4 regions of the Arthrobacter sp. FW306-07-I genome follow, and region 4 is predicted to be linked to each of the others. Evidence: riboswitches for the same ligand, from Rfam matches in the RefSeq annotation. Region 4 holds a riboswitch; each other region holds the start of a gene.
What was found. Region 4 has a riboswitch for thiamine pyrophosphate ahead of thiO (glycine oxidase ThiO). Riboswitches for the same ligand answer to the same signal wherever they lie in the genome.
Positions count from the first base shown of each region.

Region 1: linked by a shared signal. The riboswitch ahead of thiC (phosphomethylpyrimidine synthase ThiC) and the one ahead of thiO (glycine oxidase ThiO) in region 4 are both predicted to bind thiamine pyrophosphate.
Region 2: linked by a shared signal. The riboswitch ahead of thiC (phosphomethylpyrimidine synthase ThiC) and the one ahead of thiO (glycine oxidase ThiO) in region 4 are both predicted to bind thiamine pyrophosphate.
Region 3: linked by a shared signal. The riboswitch ahead of thiD (bifunctional hydroxymethylpyrimidine kinase/phosphomethylpyrimidine kinase) and the one ahead of thiO (glycine oxidase ThiO) in region 4 are both predicted to bind thiamine pyrophosphate.

Region 1 covers NZ_CP084550.1:2,617,332-2,621,981, reverse strand. The annotation lists gene LFT46_RS12160 (alpha/beta fold hydrolase) at 1-173, shown strand, start outside; gene thiC (phosphomethylpyrimidine synthase ThiC) at 170-1,996, opposite strand; TPP riboswitch at 1,992-2,099, opposite strand; gene LFT46_RS12150 (amidohydrolase family protein) at 2,180-3,262, shown strand; gene LFT46_RS12145 (VOC family protein) at 3,362-4,237, shown strand; gene LFT46_RS12140 (hypothetical protein) at 4,382-4,650, shown strand, end outside.
Region 2 covers NZ_CP084551.1:92,346-96,995, reverse strand. The annotation lists gene thiC (phosphomethylpyrimidine synthase ThiC) at 1-1,628, opposite strand, end outside; TPP riboswitch at 1,626-1,735, opposite strand; gene LFT46_RS21110 (alpha/beta fold hydrolase) at 2,342-3,166, shown strand; gene LFT46_RS21100 (hypothetical protein) at 3,520-3,663, shown strand; gene xylB (xylulokinase) at 3,919-4,650, opposite strand, start outside.
Region 3 covers NZ_CP084550.1:2,531,894-2,536,543, reverse strand. The annotation lists gene LFT46_RS11725 (Rne/Rng family ribonuclease) at 1-1,669, shown strand, start outside; TPP riboswitch at 1,845-1,942, shown strand; gene thiD (bifunctional hydroxymethylpyrimidine kinase/phosphomethylpyrimidine kinase) at 1,950-3,470, shown strand; gene rplU (50S ribosomal protein L21) at 3,807-4,115, shown strand; gene rpmA (50S ribosomal protein L27) at 4,179-4,442, shown strand; gene obgE (GTPase ObgE) at 4,559-4,650, shown strand, end outside.
Region 4 covers NZ_CP084550.1:2,954,024-2,958,673, reverse strand. The annotation lists gene LFT46_RS13630 (RNB domain-containing ribonuclease) at 1-853, opposite strand, end outside; gene thiE (thiamine phosphate synthase) at 893-1,642, opposite strand; TPP riboswitch at 1,670-1,788, shown strand; gene thiO (glycine oxidase ThiO) at 1,782-3,110, shown strand; gene thiS (sulfur carrier protein ThiS) at 3,107-3,343, shown strand; gene LFT46_RS13610 (thiazole synthase) at 3,348-4,163, shown strand; gene LFT46_RS13605 (hypothetical protein) at 4,231-4,533, opposite strand; gene LFT46_RS13600 (DUF3107 domain-containing protein) at 4,557-4,650, opposite strand, start outside.

The DNA.
Region 1 (4,650 bases), 340 kb from region 4:
CCGGCGGCTGGGAGCCGCTGTATGAGGAAATCGCCGGGTACCTCCGGGAAACCGGCGCCCTGCACCGCGTTGCCGCGGGAGGGCACCGGCCCCAGGACTCCCCGGAGGGGGACCAGGCAATCCGGCAGTTCATTCGACAGGTCAGCCGGAGCCAGCCGGCCCGGGCGTCCTAGCTTTCCGCGGGAACCCGCAGCTCCGGCAGGTACACCTTGCCGCCCGCGGCCAGGAACTCCTCGCTCTTCTCCCGCATCCCCGATGCCACGCCGGCAAGCGCCGCTTGGGCCTCCGCGGAGCCGAATTCATCACGGATGTCCTGGCTGATCCGCATGGAGCAGAACTTAGGCCCGCACATCGAGCAGAAGTGCGCCGTTTTGGCGGGCTCGGCCGGCAGCGTCTCATCGTGGAACGCCTCGGCGGTGACAGGGTCCAGGGACAGCGCGAACTGGTCCCGCCAGCGGAACTCGAAACGGGCCTTGGACAGCGCATCGTCCCGCTCGTGCGCGCCCGGGTGGCCCTTGGCCAGGTCCGCAGCATGGGCGGCGATCTTGTAGGTGATCACGCCGGTCTTCACGTCGTCCTTGTTGGGCAGGCCCAGGTGTTCCTTCGGGGTGACGTAGCAGAGCATCGCGGTCCCGTACCGGGCAATCTCGGTGGCACCGATGGCCGACGTGATGTGGTCATAGCCCGGGGCAACATCAGTCACCAGCGGGCCCAGGGTGTAGAACGGCGCGCCCTTGCACAGCTCTTGCTGGCGCTCGACGTTTTCCCGGACCAGGTGGAAGGGGACGTGGCCAGGGCCTTCCACCATCACCTGCACGTCGTATTCCCAGGCGCGCTGCGTCAGCTCGGCCAGCGTGTCCAGCTCCGCGAACTGGGCGGCGTCGTTGGCGTCAGCGGTGGAACCGGGGCGCAGACCGTCACCCAGGGAAAACGCAACGTCGTACTTCGCGAAGATCTCGCATAGCTCATCGAAGTGCGTGTACAGGAAGTTTTCCTGGTGGTGGGCCAGGCACCAGCCGGCCATGATCGAGCCGCCGCGCGAGACGATGCCCGTTACGCGGTTGGCTGTGAGCGGGACGTACCGCAGCAGCACGCCGGCGTGGATGGTCATGTAGTCAACGCCCTGCTCGCACTGTTCAATGACAGTGTCGCGGAAAATCTCCCATGTCAGCGCGTTGGCCTCGCCGTTGACCTTTTCCAGGGCTTGGTAGATCGGCACTGTCCCGATGGGGACGGGGGAGTTCCGGATGATCCATTCCCTGGTGGTGTGGATGTCGTCGCCGGTGGACAGGTCCATGACGGTGTCGGCGCCCCACTGGGTGGCCCACTGCAGCTTGTCCACCTCCTCCGCGATGGAGCTGGTGACCGCGGAGTTGCCGATGTTGGCGTTGATCTTCACCAGGAAGGCCTTGCCGATGATCATCGGCTCGGACTCGGGATGGTTGATGTTGCTGGGGATGATCGCGCGGCCGGCGGCCAGCTCGCTGCGGACCAGCTCGACGTCGCAGTTTTCCCGCAGCGCCACGAACCGCATTTCCTGGGTGATGATGCCCTGCCGGGCATAGTGCATCTGCGTCACTGTCCGGCCGTCGACGGCGCGGCGGGGCACCGGCCGGGCGCCCTTCCATTCTGCAGAGGCGGCACCCCGGCGGACTGCCGAGCGGCCGTCATCGAGCAGGTTGCGCTCCCTGCCGGTGTACGCCTCGGTGTCTGCCCGTGCCTCAATCCACTCCGAACGGAAGGGCTGAAGGCCCCGGACGGGGTCGCTGCCCGGCCCCGCTGTCCGGTAGGTGCGGAACGGTTCGTTGGGCCGGCCGTTGGGGGATGGCTCAAGGGAAATTTCCGTTACCGGCACCCGGATCCCGGCGCCGGGATCTTCGATGAAGGCCAGCGAATGCGACTTCAGGGACTGGGTCGCCTGGAGTGTTGTCTGAGCGTCCGTTCTTGTTTCTGCCTGGATTTGGGCAGCGTTCAACTGGGTGTTTTGTGTACTCAAGGGAATACTCACTTCCTTCGCCGGCATTACCCGGACAGGTTCAACGGTCGCAGGCCGCGTCAGCCCGATCTCAGCCCCTGCAGGGGCACCCGTGTGGTCAGGAACGAAGCTACCACAGGCCCCTGGGACGGCGTTGTCACAATCCGCGGTGCTAGCCTGTCCGGGCAGCGAAAGGAAGTCCTGATGCCACAAGTGATTGAATTCAGCGGACCGGTCCTGACCGGTCCGGACACCGTCCGGAACGGGCTCTGGTCAGTGGACGGCAGGCTCAGCTTCAACAAGCCTGCGGAGGAGCCGGGCAGGGTCCTCCATGGCTGGGTACTGCCGGGTTTCGTTGACGCGCACTGCCACATCGGGCTGGGACCGGGCGGCCCCGTTGAAGCCGCCACGGCTGCGGAGCAGGCCCTGGCTGACCTCAACGCAGGAACCCTGCTGGTCCGTGACGCCGGTTCACCGGCCGACACCCGCTGGATGCAGGGCGGCAGGGATTTCCCGCTGCTGATCCGTGCCGGGCGGCACATCGCCCGAACGCGGCGCTACCTGCGCGGCTTCGCGGAGGAAGTGGAGCCGGAGGGCCTCGTGGAGGCCGTCCGCAAGCAGGCGCGCGACGGCGACGGCTGGGTCAAGCTGGTGGGGGACTGGATTGACCGCGGCGCCGGTGACCTGGCCCCTTCCTTTCCCGCCGCCGTCGTCCGTGACGCCGTCCAGGCAGCGCATGACGAAGGTGCCCGGGTGACCGCCCACTGTTTCGCCGAGGACACCCTGGACCTGATGCTGGATGCCGGAATCGACTGCATTGAACATGCCACGGGCCTCCTGCCCCGCCACCTGCCCCGGTTCGCCGAACAGGGCATACCGATCGTGCCCACCCTCATCAATATCGCCACCTTTCCGGACATCGCGGCGCAGGCGGATTCCAAGTTCCCGCGCTACGCCGCCCACATGCGCGCCCTGTGGGAACGCAGGCTGGAACGGGTGGCCGAGGCCCACGCAGCCGGCGTGCGCATCTTTGCCGGAACCGATGCCGGCAGCACAATCCGCCACGGCAGGATCGCGGACGAAATCCTTGAACTGCACGGCGCCGGCCTGCCAATGACTGCAGCACTGGATGCCGCATGCTGGGCCGCCCGGACCTGGCTGGGGGCGGGCGTCCTGGCGGAAGGAGCGCGGGCCGACGCGGTGGTGTGCCGGGAAGACCCCCGGGCCGTGCCGGAGACCATCAGGTCGCTTGAGCATGTGGTGCTGGGCGGCCGCATCATCCGCTGACCAGAGGGCCCTTGGGGACTTGGAATAAATTGAAGGTTCAAGTAATTTTAATGTGTGACAGGCCGCCATTGGGACGGCCTCCAACACAAGGAGCCATCAATGACCGCAGCAGCCAGCAGCCAGGATCTTCTTCCTGCCGACCTCGCCATGGGCACCGTGATGCTCAAGGTGGGCGACATGAAGCTCATGGCCGACTACTACCAGCGCGCGCTGGGACTCGAGGTGGTGGCTGAGCAGGACGGCGGACTCTACCTTGGCCGGCTCGGCAGGCCGCTGGTCCACCTGGCCCCGGCGCCGGGACTGCATATTCCCGGCAGGGGAGAGGCGGGCCTGTTCCACACCGCCCTGCTGTTCGAAGACCAGGCTTCCCTGGCCGCCACCGTCGCCACGGCCGCCCAGTACGAGCCGCGGTCCTTCACCGGCAGCGCCGACCACTTGGTGAGCGAGGCCTTCTATTTCACCGACCCCGAGGGCAACGGCATTGAACTGTACTGGGACCGCCCGCGCAGCAACTGGTCCTGGAACGGGACGGACGTCGTCATGGACAGCCTTGCCCTCCCGCCGCAGCGCTACCTGGAGCAGTACCTCACCGAAGAGTCGCTGGAAGGCCAGCGCCGGACAACCGCAGGCGTTGGCCACGTGCACCTCCAGGTGGGTGACGTCCAGGCCGCCCGGGACTTCTACGTGGGAACCCTCGGCTTCGAAAAGACGGCCGGCTGGCACGGGCAGGCATTGTTTGTTTCCGCCGGCCGCTACCACCACCACATGGCAATGAACGTCTGGAACAGCCGCGGTGCCGGGCCGCGCAAGGACACCCTGGGGCTCGGTGAGGTGCTGATTGAAGTTCCTTCAGGGGACGACGTCGGGGCGCTGGCGGACCGCCTCAAGGTTGCCGGAGTGGCCTCGCACCACACCGGTGCCGAGCTCCGCTTCGAGGACCCGTGGCGCAACCGGATCCGGGTAGCCGTCCGCTGACGGGTGGACTTGGCCCCCGTTTGCACGGCGGGGCAGCACAGAAAGGGTCCGGCGTGCGCGGGCAGGCGGGCAACTACTAGGCTGATCCCGTACGGCCGGGCAGCGCCCGGCGCGCTGTCCCGCCAACGGAAGAAGGGCAACCCCATGGGCTTCACCGAGATCTTTGTCGCCACCCATGACGCCGCGCTGAAACGCGCCGGCATCCTCGACGAGGGCAGCGGCTCCGCGGCTGGCGGCCCTGCCGCCCATGCGGTGCGGATCCAGGGAATCAGCGACTTCGAGGTTGAGCAGCTGGGCGACCTGGCGGGAACGGCCGTCCACGCGGGCGGCGCCGACTACGAGCTGACCATGGTGGACGTTGCCAGCGATTCGCTCCTCGCCGTGCCGCCGGCTATGGTCCGCGCCCTGGCGGA
Region 2 (4,650 bases), on a different replicon from region 4:
GCTCCACCGAACTGGTCCCGGATGTCTTGGCTGATCCGCATGGAACAGAACTTCGGCCCGCACATCGAACAGAAATGCGCCGTCTTCGCCGGCTCCGCGGGCAGCGTCTCGTCATGGAACTCCTCCGCCGTGACCGGGTCCAGGGACAGCGCGAACTGGTCGCGCCACCGGAACTCGAACCGGGCCTTAGAGAGGGCGTCGTCGCGTTCATGCGCGCCCGGGTGGCCCTTGGCGAGATCCGCTGCATGGGCCGCGATCTTGTACGTGATCACTCCGGTCTTCACGTCATCCTTGTTCGGCAACCCGAGGTGCTCCTTAGGCGTGACGTAGCACAGCATGGCGGTGCCGTACCGGGCAATCTCCGTGGCCCCGATCGCGGAGGTGATGTGGTCATACCCCGGTGCAACATCGGTTACCAACGGCCCCAGGGTGTAAAAGGGTGCCCCGTCGCAGAGTTCCTGCTGACGTTCGACGTTTTCACGGACCAGGTGGAACGGGATGTGACCGGGTCCTTCGACCATGACCTGCACGTCATACTTCCAGGCCCGCTTGGTCAGTTCGGCCAGGGTGTCCAGTTCAGCGAACTGGGCCGCGTCGTTGGCATCCGCCGTGGAACCCGGGCGCAGACCGTCACCCAGGGAGAACGCGACGTCGTACTTGGCGAAAATCTCGCACAGTTCGTCGAAGTGCGTGTAGAGGAAGTTTTCCTGATGGTGCGCCAGGCACCAGCCGGCCATGATCGACCCGCCACGGGACACGATCCCGGTCACCCTGTTGGCGGTCAGCGGAACGTACCGGAGCAGGACCCCGGCGTGGACGGTCATGTAGTCCACACCCTGCTCGCACTGCTCGATCACGGTGTCCCGGTAGATCTCCCACGTCAGCTCGTTGGCCTGCCCGTTGACCTTTTCCAGCGCCTGGTAGATCGGCACCGTGCCAATCGGGACCGGAGAGTTACGGATGATCCACTCACGGGTCGTGTGGATGTCATCGCCCGTGGAGAGATCCATCACCGTGTCGGCGCCCCACTGGGCCGCCCACTGCAGCTTGTCCACCTCCTCGGCAATGGAGGAGGTCACCGCAGAGTTGCCGATGTTGGCGTTGATCTTCACCAGGAACGCCTTACCGATGATCATCGGCTCGGACTCGGGGTGGTTGATGTTGTTCGGAATGATCGCCCGGCCGGCGGCGACTTCGGAGCGGACCAGTTCAACGTCGCAGTTCTCCCGCACCGCCACGAACCGCATCTCCGGGGTGATGATGCCCCGTTTGGCGTAGTGCATCTGGGTGACGGTCCTGCCGTCGACGGCACGCCGGGGAACAGGCTGGGCACCCTTCCACTCGGCCGACGCAGCACCGCGCCGCACCGCGGACCTGCCGTCATCGAGCAGGTTCCGTTCCCGGCCACCGTAAGGCTCGGTATCGGCCCGCAATTCGATCCATTCGGACCGGAACGGCTCCAAGCCCATCACCGGATCACTGCCAGGCCCCGCTGTCCGGTAGACCGTGAAGGGAGGATTCTTCACCCCGTTCGGCGAATCCTCCAAAGCGATCTCCGTGACAGGGACGCTAATGGCGTGTTCCGGGTCATGGGCATACGCGAGCGAATGCGAATTCATGGCGTTCATGAGTGATTTCCTACTTCCTTCGCCGGCATGACCCGGACAGGTTCAACGGTCACGAACTGCATCAGCCCGATCTCAGCCCCTGCACCAGGGCCCCCGTGTGGATGTGACCAACCTTACAGAGCAGTCGGCGAGACGCAACAGGCCCCCACTGACAGTGCTTCCGGGGCGTTGGTCATCTGGGTTATCAACAACCAGCCTTGGCAGCGTAGAAGAATCCACTAATTCCGCTGTCTGAGATCGCCGCAGCAACTCTCTTGAGCTGCCGTGGAGATCTCGGACAGCAGGCCCTCTTAAAAAGATGGTCTACTGAAAGTAGAGATCTGGATGACAGCTCACACCGCCCGAATAGGGCACACCCAAACCTGGCACCGGGCGTCTTGACTTGGGTCCAGAAAGAGGAACTTGGATCCGGGGCCACTGAAAGGCTTGGTCCCGCCTGCGCCCACACCCGGGGCTACTGCTGCAATGGGAGCTACCCCAACGGCTCCCGACCTCCAGCCGTGGCTAACCCCACTTGACCCCAGCTGTGGACGGAATAGAGTCACCACGGTCAGCTTGTCTGAGCCTAAGCACGTTGACGGAGCCTTGGGCATGTAACGGGCTGAATCGACGTCACCTTAAAGGCCATAGTGGAAGGATCCCTGGGATTCTCTATTTCCCGTGGATAGTCTGGGGCAGGACGCCAATTAGCGAGGGTCAGTGAGAACGTGAACGTGATCGAAGCAGCTGCTGCGGTAATCGGCCGGAACAATGTCACCATGTTCGGCCGGGATGATGGGCCTGTGATGATGTTTGCCCACGGTTTTGGCTGCGATCAGGCGATGTGGCGGAAGCTACTGCCCTATTTCGTTGATGATTACCGGCTGGTGCTTTTTGACCATGTTGGTGCAGGGCACTCGGACATCAGTGCCTATGACTGGGAGAAGTACGGAACCCTGGACGGGTACGCGTCGGACCTGCTGGAGATTTGCGCCGCTCTCGGCCTTGAGAACGTCATCCTGGTGGGCCATAGTGTCAGCACGATGATTGCCATGATCGCGGCAGTGCAGGACCCGGACCGTTTCTCCCACCTGGTCCTGCTTGCCCCTTCACCCCGTCATACGGATGACCCCTACGACGGCTACGTGGGCGGATTTTCGCGGGAAGACATCGAGGGCCTGCTGGCATCTCTAGACAGCAACTATTTCGCCTGGGCCGCGGCCGTAGCGCCCATGGTGATGGGCAACCAGCAGGAGCCGGAATTAGCGGAGGACCTGCGGGTGAGCTTCTGCCGGACAGATCCGTCCATCGCACGGCACTTCGCCGGGGTAACCTTCTTTTCCGACTCCCGCCCTGAACTGAAAAAGGTGCGCACCAACTGCCTGATTCTGCAGTGCTCGGACGATCGGCTTGCCCCGCCGGAAGTGGGCGCCTACCTGCACAAGAATGTGCAACACAGCACCCTGACGCAACTCCATGCCACCGGCCACTGCCCCCACCTCAGCGCTCCGGAGGAAACGGCCCGGGCGATTCTGCACTACCTCGACGCCCGCTCGTGACAGGTGCCCCCGGCCCACCCCCGCTCCACTTACGGGTGGGTACTCCCCCAGGGCCTAACGTCATGCTTTCCGTATAGGCGTCATCGCAGAATTCGAACGTTCCCTCATCAAAGAACACCGGAGGGAAGGGATCCCCCTGGCCACGGAGCGCTGCGCCTACAAGGGACCGGAACACCCATATGTCGGAACAGGTACGTCGGAACAGGCTGCAGAACTGGTAGAGCGCGCCGCAACCAGTTCCGAACGCCGTCCTTGCCTCAATGATCTGGGCTTTCCGGGCAGAGAACGCCAGCGGTTGGGCCGGCCGCGCGGTTCAGGTCCCACGGCAGCCCCAGCCGTCTAGGGTGAAAGATATGGAAAGGACCAAGTCCGGGGAACTGGAAGGGCAGAGATCGATCAACGAACTGCTCGACCAACCCATCGGTGACTCACCCGTTCAGTTGGGGCTGCCCATCCTCCTACATGTGAAGCCCGGCCAGTTCCGGCGACTCTCCTGACCCACCACGCCTTCCCACAGGTGCGGCAGCGCCTCGTCGGCTCCTCCAAGGAGGACCGGATCCAAAGATGAAATGTCCCTGAAGCCGAGGTTGGGCCGGTTGTGCACGCTGGCGGGCACGTGGAGCCCTCTGCACAGCTCATAGGCTGTCCCCCCTTGTGTACAACGCGCCCCGATCCTTGCTCCCGCCAAAACCGGCGATGGTCTCCATGCCAGCTCCAGGGAGCAGCTTCTATAGATCGAACTCAGAAGTAGCTCAGAGTCCGTAGACGTTTTTGCGTGTCTCGATGTAGCGTCCCCGGGCCTCGGAGCCCCAGTGTCCGTCGGGTTCGTAGGCCGCTTCAACGCTTCGGTGCCAGTCGGGAAGGCTTCCGGAGGCGGCCCATGCCGCTTGTCTAGCAGCCCCTAGCGCCACGTATTCTTTGGTTGTCGGGATCTCGACGGGCATCCCGAAAATGCTGGCTGCGGCCTGGCGCAGTGCCCTGGACTTCGATCCTCCGCCGATCAGCAGCACTTTATCCGGCGCCACACCGGACTGTTTAAGAATGTCGATGGCGTCGGCCAGTGAATTGAGTACACCCAGAACGGAGGCGCGGGCGAGGTTCTGCGGGGTCATGTTGCTTCTGCGCAGTCCGGTCAGGGATCCGGTCGCGTGGGGAAGGTTGGGGCTCCGCTCCCCGTCCAGATACGGAAGGAATGTCAGCCCTCCTGCGTCCGGGTCGGCGGCCATTGCGAGGGAATCAAGTGCCGACAGGTCTATGTCAAGCATTGAGGCGGTCGCGGTCATGACCCGGGCGGAATTGAGCATGGCCAGGAGGGGTAACTGGTTGCCCGTGGCGTCCGCGAAGCCGGCGACCGCCCCGGTCGGATCCGGGACGGCGGATGGTGTTGTGGTGAAGACGGTTCCGGAGGTTCCGATCGAGACGACGATTTCGCCGGGCCGGACGCCCAGTCCCAGGGCTGCTGCGGCGTTATCACCTGCACCTGC
Region 3 (4,650 bases), 420 kb from region 4:
GGAAGAGCTCACGCACGACATCAACAGGCTGCGGGCCCAGTGGGAAGGCATCGAAAGCCAGTCGGCCTCCACCAAGATCCTGGCCCCCGAACTGCTCTACGGCGAGCCGGACCTGACCATCAAGGTGGTCCGCGACGTCTTCAACGAGGACTTCTCCAAGCTCATCGTCTCGGGCGAGGAAGCCTGGGACACCATCGAGGCCTACGTAACCTACGTGGCCCCGGACCTGGTGGGCCGCCTCGAGAAGTGGACCAAGGACCAGGACATCTTCTCCGCTTGGCGCATCGACGAGCAGATCCACAAGGCCCTCGAACGGAAGGTCTTCCTTCCCTCGGGCGGCTCCCTGGTGATCGATCGCACCGAGGCAATGACCGTGGTGGACGTCAACACCGGCAAGTTCACCGGCAGCGGTGGCAACCTCGAGGAAACCGTCACCAAGAACAACCTCGAAGCTGCCGAGGAAGTGGTACGCCAGCTGCGGCTGCGCGACATCGGCGGCATTATCGTGATCGACTTCATCGACATGGTGCTCGAATCCAACCGCGACCTGGTGCTGCGCCGCCTGGTGGAATGCCTGGGCCGCGACCGGACCAAGCACCAGGTTGCCGAAGTGACCTCTCTCGGCCTGGTCCAGATGACCCGCAAGCGCATGGGCACCGGGCTCCTGGAAGTCTTCGGCGAGCAGTGCGAGGCCTGCGCCGGCCGCGGCGTGGTGACCCACGACGATCCCGTGGAGCACCGCAGGGCCAATGTCGTGGCCGCCGAGCACCACCACGTCCAGCGCAATGACAACCGGCCCGAAGCCCGGCCGGAAGCCCACCGCACCGAAAGCCAGCGGACCGACAACAACCAGCCGGGCGCACGTTCCGAACGAAAGCGGCGGCGCGGACGCAACGGCCAGCAGCCCGAGGCCGCTCCGGCTCCTGCCGTCCAGGTCCACACCGTCCACCCGGACCCTACGGACGCTGAGCGGCATGCCAAGGCAGAAGCAACCCGCCTTGCCCTGGCCAACATCGCCGCTGCTGCCCACGCCGCCCACCTGCACGACGAAGAGGTGGCGGCAACCCGGCAGGTGCCCGCCGCCCCGCCTGCGCCGGCTCCGGCGGAGGAGAAACACGACGCCGACGCCCCCACGCGTCCGGCGGCTGTCCTGACATTCGGTGGCGAGGAAGTCCCGCTTCCGTTCGTGGAGCATGCGGAGGAGCAGCAGCCCAAGCCGGCTCTCACCTTGGACCGGCTCGCTGAAGCGTTCGCCCACCTGGGCCAGCCGGCGTCGTCCGTGGAGGACGCTCCGGCCAGGACCGCGGAGGTGCCGCAGGCAGCCGAACCGTCCGCACCGGCACCGGCCACGCCGGAATCAGGGGCTGAAGCCGGGGGAGCGGAAGCCCGCACCGCGGTGGAAGTTCCAGGCGAAAAGGACTATTCGGACCACACGCTGGAACAGTCCCGGCAGCGCCGTCCGCGGCGCCACCGGGGTGCCAGCCGTGCGCAGGGTGCCGCCAACGAGACCGCCGTCCAGCACCACGAAAACGTCCAGTCGACTGCCGGAGGCCATTCGCACGCGGCCAAGGCCCCGGAAATGGATAAGGCACAGGCCACCGCCGAACCGGGCAAGGCGGCAGCGGAACCGATTATCCTCGGCGTCGGCGTCCCGGCTTCGGAGCTGTAAGCCGGAAGCCCCGGACAGGCAACAAAGACACATTCAGGAGTCCCCGCTTTGTGGACGGTTCCCCGGTGAATGACACGGGGAACAGTCCCAGGGCGGGGACTCCTGCGTGCGGCACCCACCCCTTTGCGGCAGGTGCTGTCACCTTTCCTGGGAATACGCCCCAGCGGCTAGGCTGGAAACCGACACGGGGTGCCGCGCAAAAGGCCGGCTGAGATCCACACCCGTTGAACCTGTCCGGCTAGTACCGGCGAAGGGATGTCTCTTGTCTTCAACCCTTTCCATGCCCCTGCCAGCTGCATTCGATGCACCCACTGCGTTGCCGGCAGGCCGTGACGTTCCACGCGTCCTCTCCATCGCGGGCTCGGACCCGTCAGGCGGAGCGGGCATCCAGGCAGACCTTAAGAGCATCGCCGCGCATGGCGGCTATGGCATGGCCGCCATCACCGCCCTCACAGCCCAGAACACCCAGGGCGTGCAGGCCGTGCACGTTCCTCCGGCCGCTTTCCTGGCCCAGCAGCTGGATGCCGTCAGCGACGACATCAACATCGACGCCGTCAAGATCGGCATGCTGGGTGACAGGGAAGTGATCCGCACTGTGCGCGGCTGGCTCGAAAAGGTGCGTCCCGACGTCGTGGTTCTCGATCCGGTGATGGTTGCCACCAGCGGCGACCGGCTGCTGAAGGAATCGGCGGAAGCGGCACTTCGGGAACTGCTGCCCCTTGCCCACCTCATCACCCCCAACCTGCCCGAGCTTGCCATGCTGATGGGCGCTGCCCCTGCGGAGAGCTGGGATGAGGCGCTGGCCCAGGGCAGGCGCCTGGCCGATGCCACCGGGGCCACAATCCTGGTCAAGGGCGGGCACCTGGCGGGGGAGCGCTGTCCGGACGCTCTGGTCAACACCGCGGGCCTGCTCGGGGAGGAGATAGTGGAAGTCCCGGGACCCCGTATTGCCACCCGCAACAGCCACGGCACGGGATGCTCCCTTTCCTCCGCAATGGCAACCGTGCAGGCACGCCTGGGCGACTGGGAAGCAACACTGCGGACCGTCAAGCCCTGGCTGGCCGGCGCCCTCGAGAACTCGGGCCAGCTGTCAGTGGGCCGGGGGAACGGGCCAGTGCACCACTTCCACCATCTGCGGCCGGCACTGCAGGAAGGCGGCTTCGCGGCCCGGCTATGGACGGAAGCCCAACAGGACCTCGACGACATCTACGCGCTTGACTTCATCCGCGGCCTGGCCGCGGGAGACCTGGCCGAGAAGGACTTCGCCTACTACCTGGCCCAGGACGCCCTTTACCTCAACGGGTACTCCCGCGTTCTGGCCCGCACCAGCGCCCTGGCCCCCTCGGAGGCCGAACAATTGTTCTGGGCAGGATCGGCCCAGAATTGCCTCGAAGTGGAAACGGAACTCCACCGCTCCTGGCTCAGCACACGGCCGGTCCAGGGCGGCCTGGGCCCCGTCACCAAGGCCTACGTTGACCACCTCACAGCAGCATCGGCGTCGGGCAGCTACGCAGTCCTGGCGGCAGCCGTCCTGCCCTGCTTCTGGCTCTACGCCGAGGTGGGCAGGAAGCTGCACTCCCAGTTCCTTTCCAGCTGTGAGCCTGAAGGGCACGCCTACGCGGCGTGGCTGCGCACCTACGCCGACGAGGGCTTCGCCGAAGCCACCCGCCGGGCCATCGCCATCGTGGATGGGGCGGGGCGGAAAGCGTCGGACCATGAAAGAGCAGCGATGGTCACCGCGTTCAAGCAGTCCTGCCGCTTGGAAGTGGAATTCTTCGACGCGCCGAGACTTCATTCCTGACCGCTGCCGGCAGCGCCGCCGCTATGATGGAGTGGCATGGTTGCGGTGCTGCCCGCCGGGTTTGTGGTTACTACCACAGCGGGGCCGCCGGAACCAGCCTCATTTGCGGCCGTGGACGGATTTAGCGTATTCTGGATCTTCGGTGCTTACGCCAACACTTGGGTTATGACCCTGGGGCATTCTGCTGTGTATAACAAGCGGACTGCTCCACCGGGACGGCTCACGGATTTCCCCGGGGAATCCACGGCGTTGAGGCACAGCGGGATCCCAGCCAATTTCCGAGCCGGGTGCCGCACGCAAATTTTGTAATAAACGTCGAGAGAAGTGAGTTCCCAAGTGGTGTACGCGATTGTCCGCGCAGGCGGCCGCCAAGAGAAGGTTTCCGTTGGAGACTTCGTTACCCTGAACCGCGTCGCCGGTGGAGCCGGCAGCACCATCGAGCTGCCCGCACTGCTCCTGGTTGACGGTGACAAAGTCACCTCCGCCGCCGCTGACCTGGCCAAGGTAACTGTTACGGCTGAAATCCTCCAGGACCTCCGTGGTCCTAAGATTGTCATCCAGAAGTACAAGAACAAGACCGGCTACAAGAAGCGCCAGGGTCACCGCCAGGAACTGACCAAGGTCAAGATCACCGGCATCAAGTAACCCACCGGTTACTGTTCAGGTTTTCCAACAGATTCCCCAGAATTTTAAAGGCAGGCATTTCAGATGGCACATAAAAAGGGCGCGAGCTCCACTCGCAACGGTCGCGATTCCAACGCTCAGTACCTCGGCGTCAAGCGCTTCGGCGGCCAGGTAGTTTCCGCAGGCGAGATCATCGTCCGCCAGCGTGGCACCCACTTCCACCCGGGCGCCGGCGTTGGCCGTGGCGGTGACGACACCCTGTTCGCACTGACCCCGGGCGCCGTTGAATTCGGCACCCGCCGCGGTCGTCGCGTGGTCAACATCGTTGCTGCTGCAGCTGCAGAGTAACAACAAGTTCTGAAGCGGTGGAGCGGGCCTGTGGGTCCGCTCCACTGTTCTTTTAACCGCATTACAATCGATGTGGCGTTCCGGACGCCAGGTAAACAGCATTTGAGGAGATCCACGTGGCCAGCTTTGTAGACCGGGTAGTCCTGCACGTATCCGGCGGATCGGGCGGCCACGGATGCGTCTCCGTCCACCGCGAGAAGTTCAAGCC
Region 4 (4,650 bases):
CCCCGGTCTGCAGGCGAAAATGCTTCAGGGACCGTTCGTCCGGGGCCGGCATGGTGCGCAGGATGCCCACCTTGCCCTCCAGCATGAGCTGCGCCGCCGCCATCCCGGTCATCAGCGAAATCTGCGCGTTCCAGTCCTCCACCGGAAGCTGTGGAACAGCGTCAATCCGGTAGCCGCCGTCGGGCAGCTGGACAATCTCCTGCTCAGGCATGTTCAGGCTTGCACCTTCACGCGCCCGTTCCAGTGCCACCCGCTTCAGGCCCACCTCACGGAGCAGCTGGAGCACGGGCGGGGCGGTCCCGGCGTCGAGGGCTGCCTGGGCGCCCCGGTAGCTGAGCTTGTCGCGGCTGCGGACCCGCGCGCGACGGACGCTGACCGTCAGTACGGTTGCTTCGCCGTCGAGCGTGAAATCCCAGACGAAGGCCGAACACTCCTGGCCGGGCAGCAGGCTCCCGGCCCCTTCGCTGATGATCTCCGGGTGAAGCGGGATCCGGCCGTCAGGAGCGTAGAACGTCTGTCCGCGCCGCCGCGTCTCCGCGTCCAGGGGGCCTCCCGGCGCAACGAAGGCTGGAACATCGGCGATCGCGTACATCACGCGGTAGCCATCCCCGTCCAATTCAATGAACACTGCCTGGTCCAGGTCCGTGGAGGACGCCGGGTCGATGGTGACAAACTCGACGGCGGTCAGGTCGTAGGACGGCAGCTGCAGCGCCGCAACGGCAGCCAGGGCGTCTTCCACGGCTTCGGCGGGATAAGGACCCGGAAGCTCAAGCTCCGTCCGCAGCAGGCCCAACGCCTCTTCCAAGGCGTTCTTATGGTCGTGGACGTTGGGAGCCAGCCGATGATGTGACACAAAATTCAGCGTAGCCCCAAGTTCCGCGATTAAGCAGGCTCAGGAACCGGCAGCGTCCAGCGCGTCGAGGAGGGAGGCAGCAGCGGCGGCGGGATCAGGGGCTTCGGTGATGGCCCGGACCACCACGATCCTGCGCGCACCCGCCTCCGCCACATGGCGGACGTTGCCGTGGTCGATGCCGCCGATGGCAAACCAGGGCACCGGGTCCGCAGCCTGCCGTGACGCCTCGGCCGCGTACTTGACCAGTTCGGGACCGACGGCGGCCCTGCCGGGTTTGGTGGGCGTAGCCCAGACGGGGCCCACGCAGAAGTAGTCCAGCCCGGACGGTGCGGCAGTTGCGGCAAGGGCGGCATCCACCTGTTCGGGTGTATGGCTGGAGAGTCCGATGGCGGCGTTGCCGTCGACCAGCGTGCGTGCGGCCGCCAGCGGCAGGTCCTTCTGGCCGATATGGAACACCGGGGCCCCGGAAAGCACAGCGATGTCGGCGCGGTCGTTGACCGCCCACAGCTTGCCGTGCCGCACCGCCACTTCCTTCAGCACAGCCAAAAGGTCCAGTTCCTCGGCTGCCTCGATGGTCTTGTCGCGCAGCTGAATGATGTCCACGCCGCCGGCAAATGCCGCGTCCACGAACTCCGCAAAATCGCCGCGGTCCCGCCGTGCATCGGTGCAGAGATACAGGCGGGCAGCCTTGAGGGCCTCGCTGTCGCGGGCGTTGACAACCTCGGCATTGGCAACTCCGCCGGCCGGAGCGTGGGAACCTGCGGGAAGGGAAGGGGTGGTCGCATTCATGCCTGCAAGCCTAATTCCTCTAAACTGGGGAGGTACTGCGGGAGCCCGCGGCAGCTGTCACAAAGCGCCGGGCTGAGAGGGCGTCAGAGCCGACCGCTTGACCTGATCCGGTTAATGCCGGCGTAGGGAAGGAACCCAGATGCGTACCCCCGGCACCACCCAGCCCTCGTCCGTTGATGCGTCCATTCCCTCCACCCTTCGTGCCGACGTCGCCGTCATTGGCGGGGGAGTGGTGGGACACGGTATCGCCTGGGAAGTGCAGCGTTCCGGACGCTCCGTCGTCCTCATTGACGACGCGCCAGGTTCCGGCGCGAGCTGGGCTGCCGCCGGCATGCTGGCCCCCGTGAGCGAACTGCACTACCAGGAGGAGGACCTCCTGGAACTCATGCTGGAGGCATCGTCACGGTGGCCGGCATTCGCGGCCGCCGTCGCCGATGCATCGGGCACGGATTCCGGATACCTCACGACGCCGACACTCGCCGTGGGTGCCGACGCCGCCGACCGCCGCGCCCTGATGGACCTGCGCACAGTTCAACAGGCGAGCGGGCTGTCCGTGGAACCCTTGACCGTCCGGGAGGCCCGCAAACGCGAACCCCTCCTCAGCCCCGCCATCGCCTGCGCCCTCGATACCCCGGGGGACCACCAGGTGGATCCCCGCCGGCTGGTGGCGGCCCTGCGGCTGGCACTGGCCGGCGGCGTCCGCGAAACGCACCACCTGGCCGTGGCAGGGGCAGTGGACGGTTACGCAGTGCCGGAGCGGGCAAGCGGGCTGTTGTGGGAGGACGGCATCGTTACGGGGGTTCGGCTCGCCGGTGGCGGCACCGTCCTGGCAGCGGAAACCGTGGTGGCCAACGGGCTGCAGGCGGGGGCGCTCGCGGACCTCCCCCATGGCCTCGAGCTGCCCCTGCGTCCCGTCCACGGGGACATCCTCCGGCTTGCAGTGCCCGGCCACCTCCAGCCCCTGGTGACCGCAACGGTGCGGGGACTGGTGCACGGAGTTCCGGTGTACATCGTTCCGCGCCGGGACGGGACCGTGGTGATCGGAGCCACCCAGCGCGAGGACGCCCTGTCCGACGCCGTCAGTGCCGGCGGCGTCTACCAGCTGCTGCGCGATGCCCAGGCGCTGGTGCCCGCGGTCGCCGAGCTCGAACTTCTGGAGTGCACGGCCCGGGCCCGCCCGGGAACCCCGGACAATGCGCCGCTGCTGGGAAGGGTGCCGGTGGACCTGGCCTTAAGAAGCGAAGGGTCCGCAACGGAAGCCGGTTACGTTCCGGGGCTCATCATCGCCACCGGTTTTTTCCGGCACGGCGTCCTGCTCACACCCGCTGCAGCAGCGATCTGCACGGATCTGCTCGACGGAAAAGCCGACCCCCGCTGGGTCCCCTTCCGCCCGGGCCGGTTCTCCGGCCTGGGAACGGCCACCCACGGCCTCCACGACAATGGCACCCACACCAAGGAAACAGCGTGAACATCACCCTCAACGGAAACCCGCACACGGTGGCCGACGGCGCCTCCATCACCACACTCGTCAGCCAGGTCACCGGACGCCCGCTGGCTGACAACGGGCAGGCGACGGACGGCGGGAAGCTGGGCGTCGCCGTCGCCCATAACGCCCAGGTGGTGCCGCGCAGCCAATGGTTCGCCACGGCGCTCGCCGAGGGCGACGACATCGAACTCGTTACAGCAGTACAGGGAGGCTGACGCCATGACCGAAACCAGCACCATCAACCCCGCCGGAAACCCCGGTGCCGGCGACGCCCTGGTGATTGACGGCGTCGCCCTGGAATCCCGCCTCATTATGGGCACCGGCGGGGCGCCCAGCCTGGATGGCCTGGGCGCAGCACTCCTGGCCTCCGGCACCGCCCTGACCACCGTGGCCATGCGGCGCTACTCACCCGCCGAAACCGGCTCGCTGTTCCAGCTGCTGGTGGACCACGGGATCCGGGTGCTGCCCAACACCGCCGGCTGCTTCACCGCCAGGGATGCTGTGCTCACAGCGGAACTCGCGCGGGAAGCCCTGGAAACGGACTGGGTGAAGCTCGAGGTCATCGCCGACGAGCAGACCCTCCTGCCGGACGCCGTGGAGCTCGTGGAAGCCACGGAGCAGCTGGTGAACCGAGGCTTCAAGGTGTTCGCCTACACCAACGATGACCCCGTACTTGCGCTGCGGCTCGAAAACCTCGGCGCCGCCGCCGTGATGCCCCTGGGCGCCCCTATCGGCACCGGCCTGGGGATCCTGAACCCGCACAACATCGAGCTCATCGTTTCGCGTGCGTCGGTTCCGGTGGTCCTGGATGCAGGCATCGGTACGGCGTCGGACGCCGCCCTTGCCATGGAGCTGGGCTGTGACGCCGTACTGCTGGCCACTGCCGTGACGCGGGCGCAGAACCCCGCCCTTATGGGCGAGGCGTTCAAACACGCCGTGATCGCCGGCAGGATGGCCCGGGCGGCCGGGCGCATCCCCCGCAGGGAGCATGCCCTCGCCTCGTCGGCAATGGAGGGCCGGGCGGAGTTCCTCTGACCGCGGACCTTAAACAGCTGTGGCCACCACCCGGATGGGTGGTGGCCACAGGCCGTTTACGGATGCCTTAGCGCCGCAGGATGGCGGTCAGCCGCTCCATGTCGTGGCGGGTGCGGGTGCGGCCCAAATAGACCACAGCACCGATGGCGGCAGCAATGCCAAGGACCATGGGCAGGACCCAGGGGAGCCAGGTCAAGCCGGGCAGATAGCCGAAGCCGGCCGCCATGAGGATGATCCATGCCAGCGCCGCGACAGCCACGGCGATCCCCGCCGGCAGCACGGCGCCGTACTTGGCATGGCGCTTGTCATTGGCCCAGACAATGACACCGCCGGCGGCTGCAACCAGCACCACGATGGTCAACGAAAGCATGGATGCTCCCTTTCAGGCGCAGGCTAGAACTGGCCGAAGCCCACGCGGCGGACCTCTTCTGCCCCGATTTCCACGTACGCCAGGGCATTCCCCGGAACGATGATCAGGCGTCCCTTG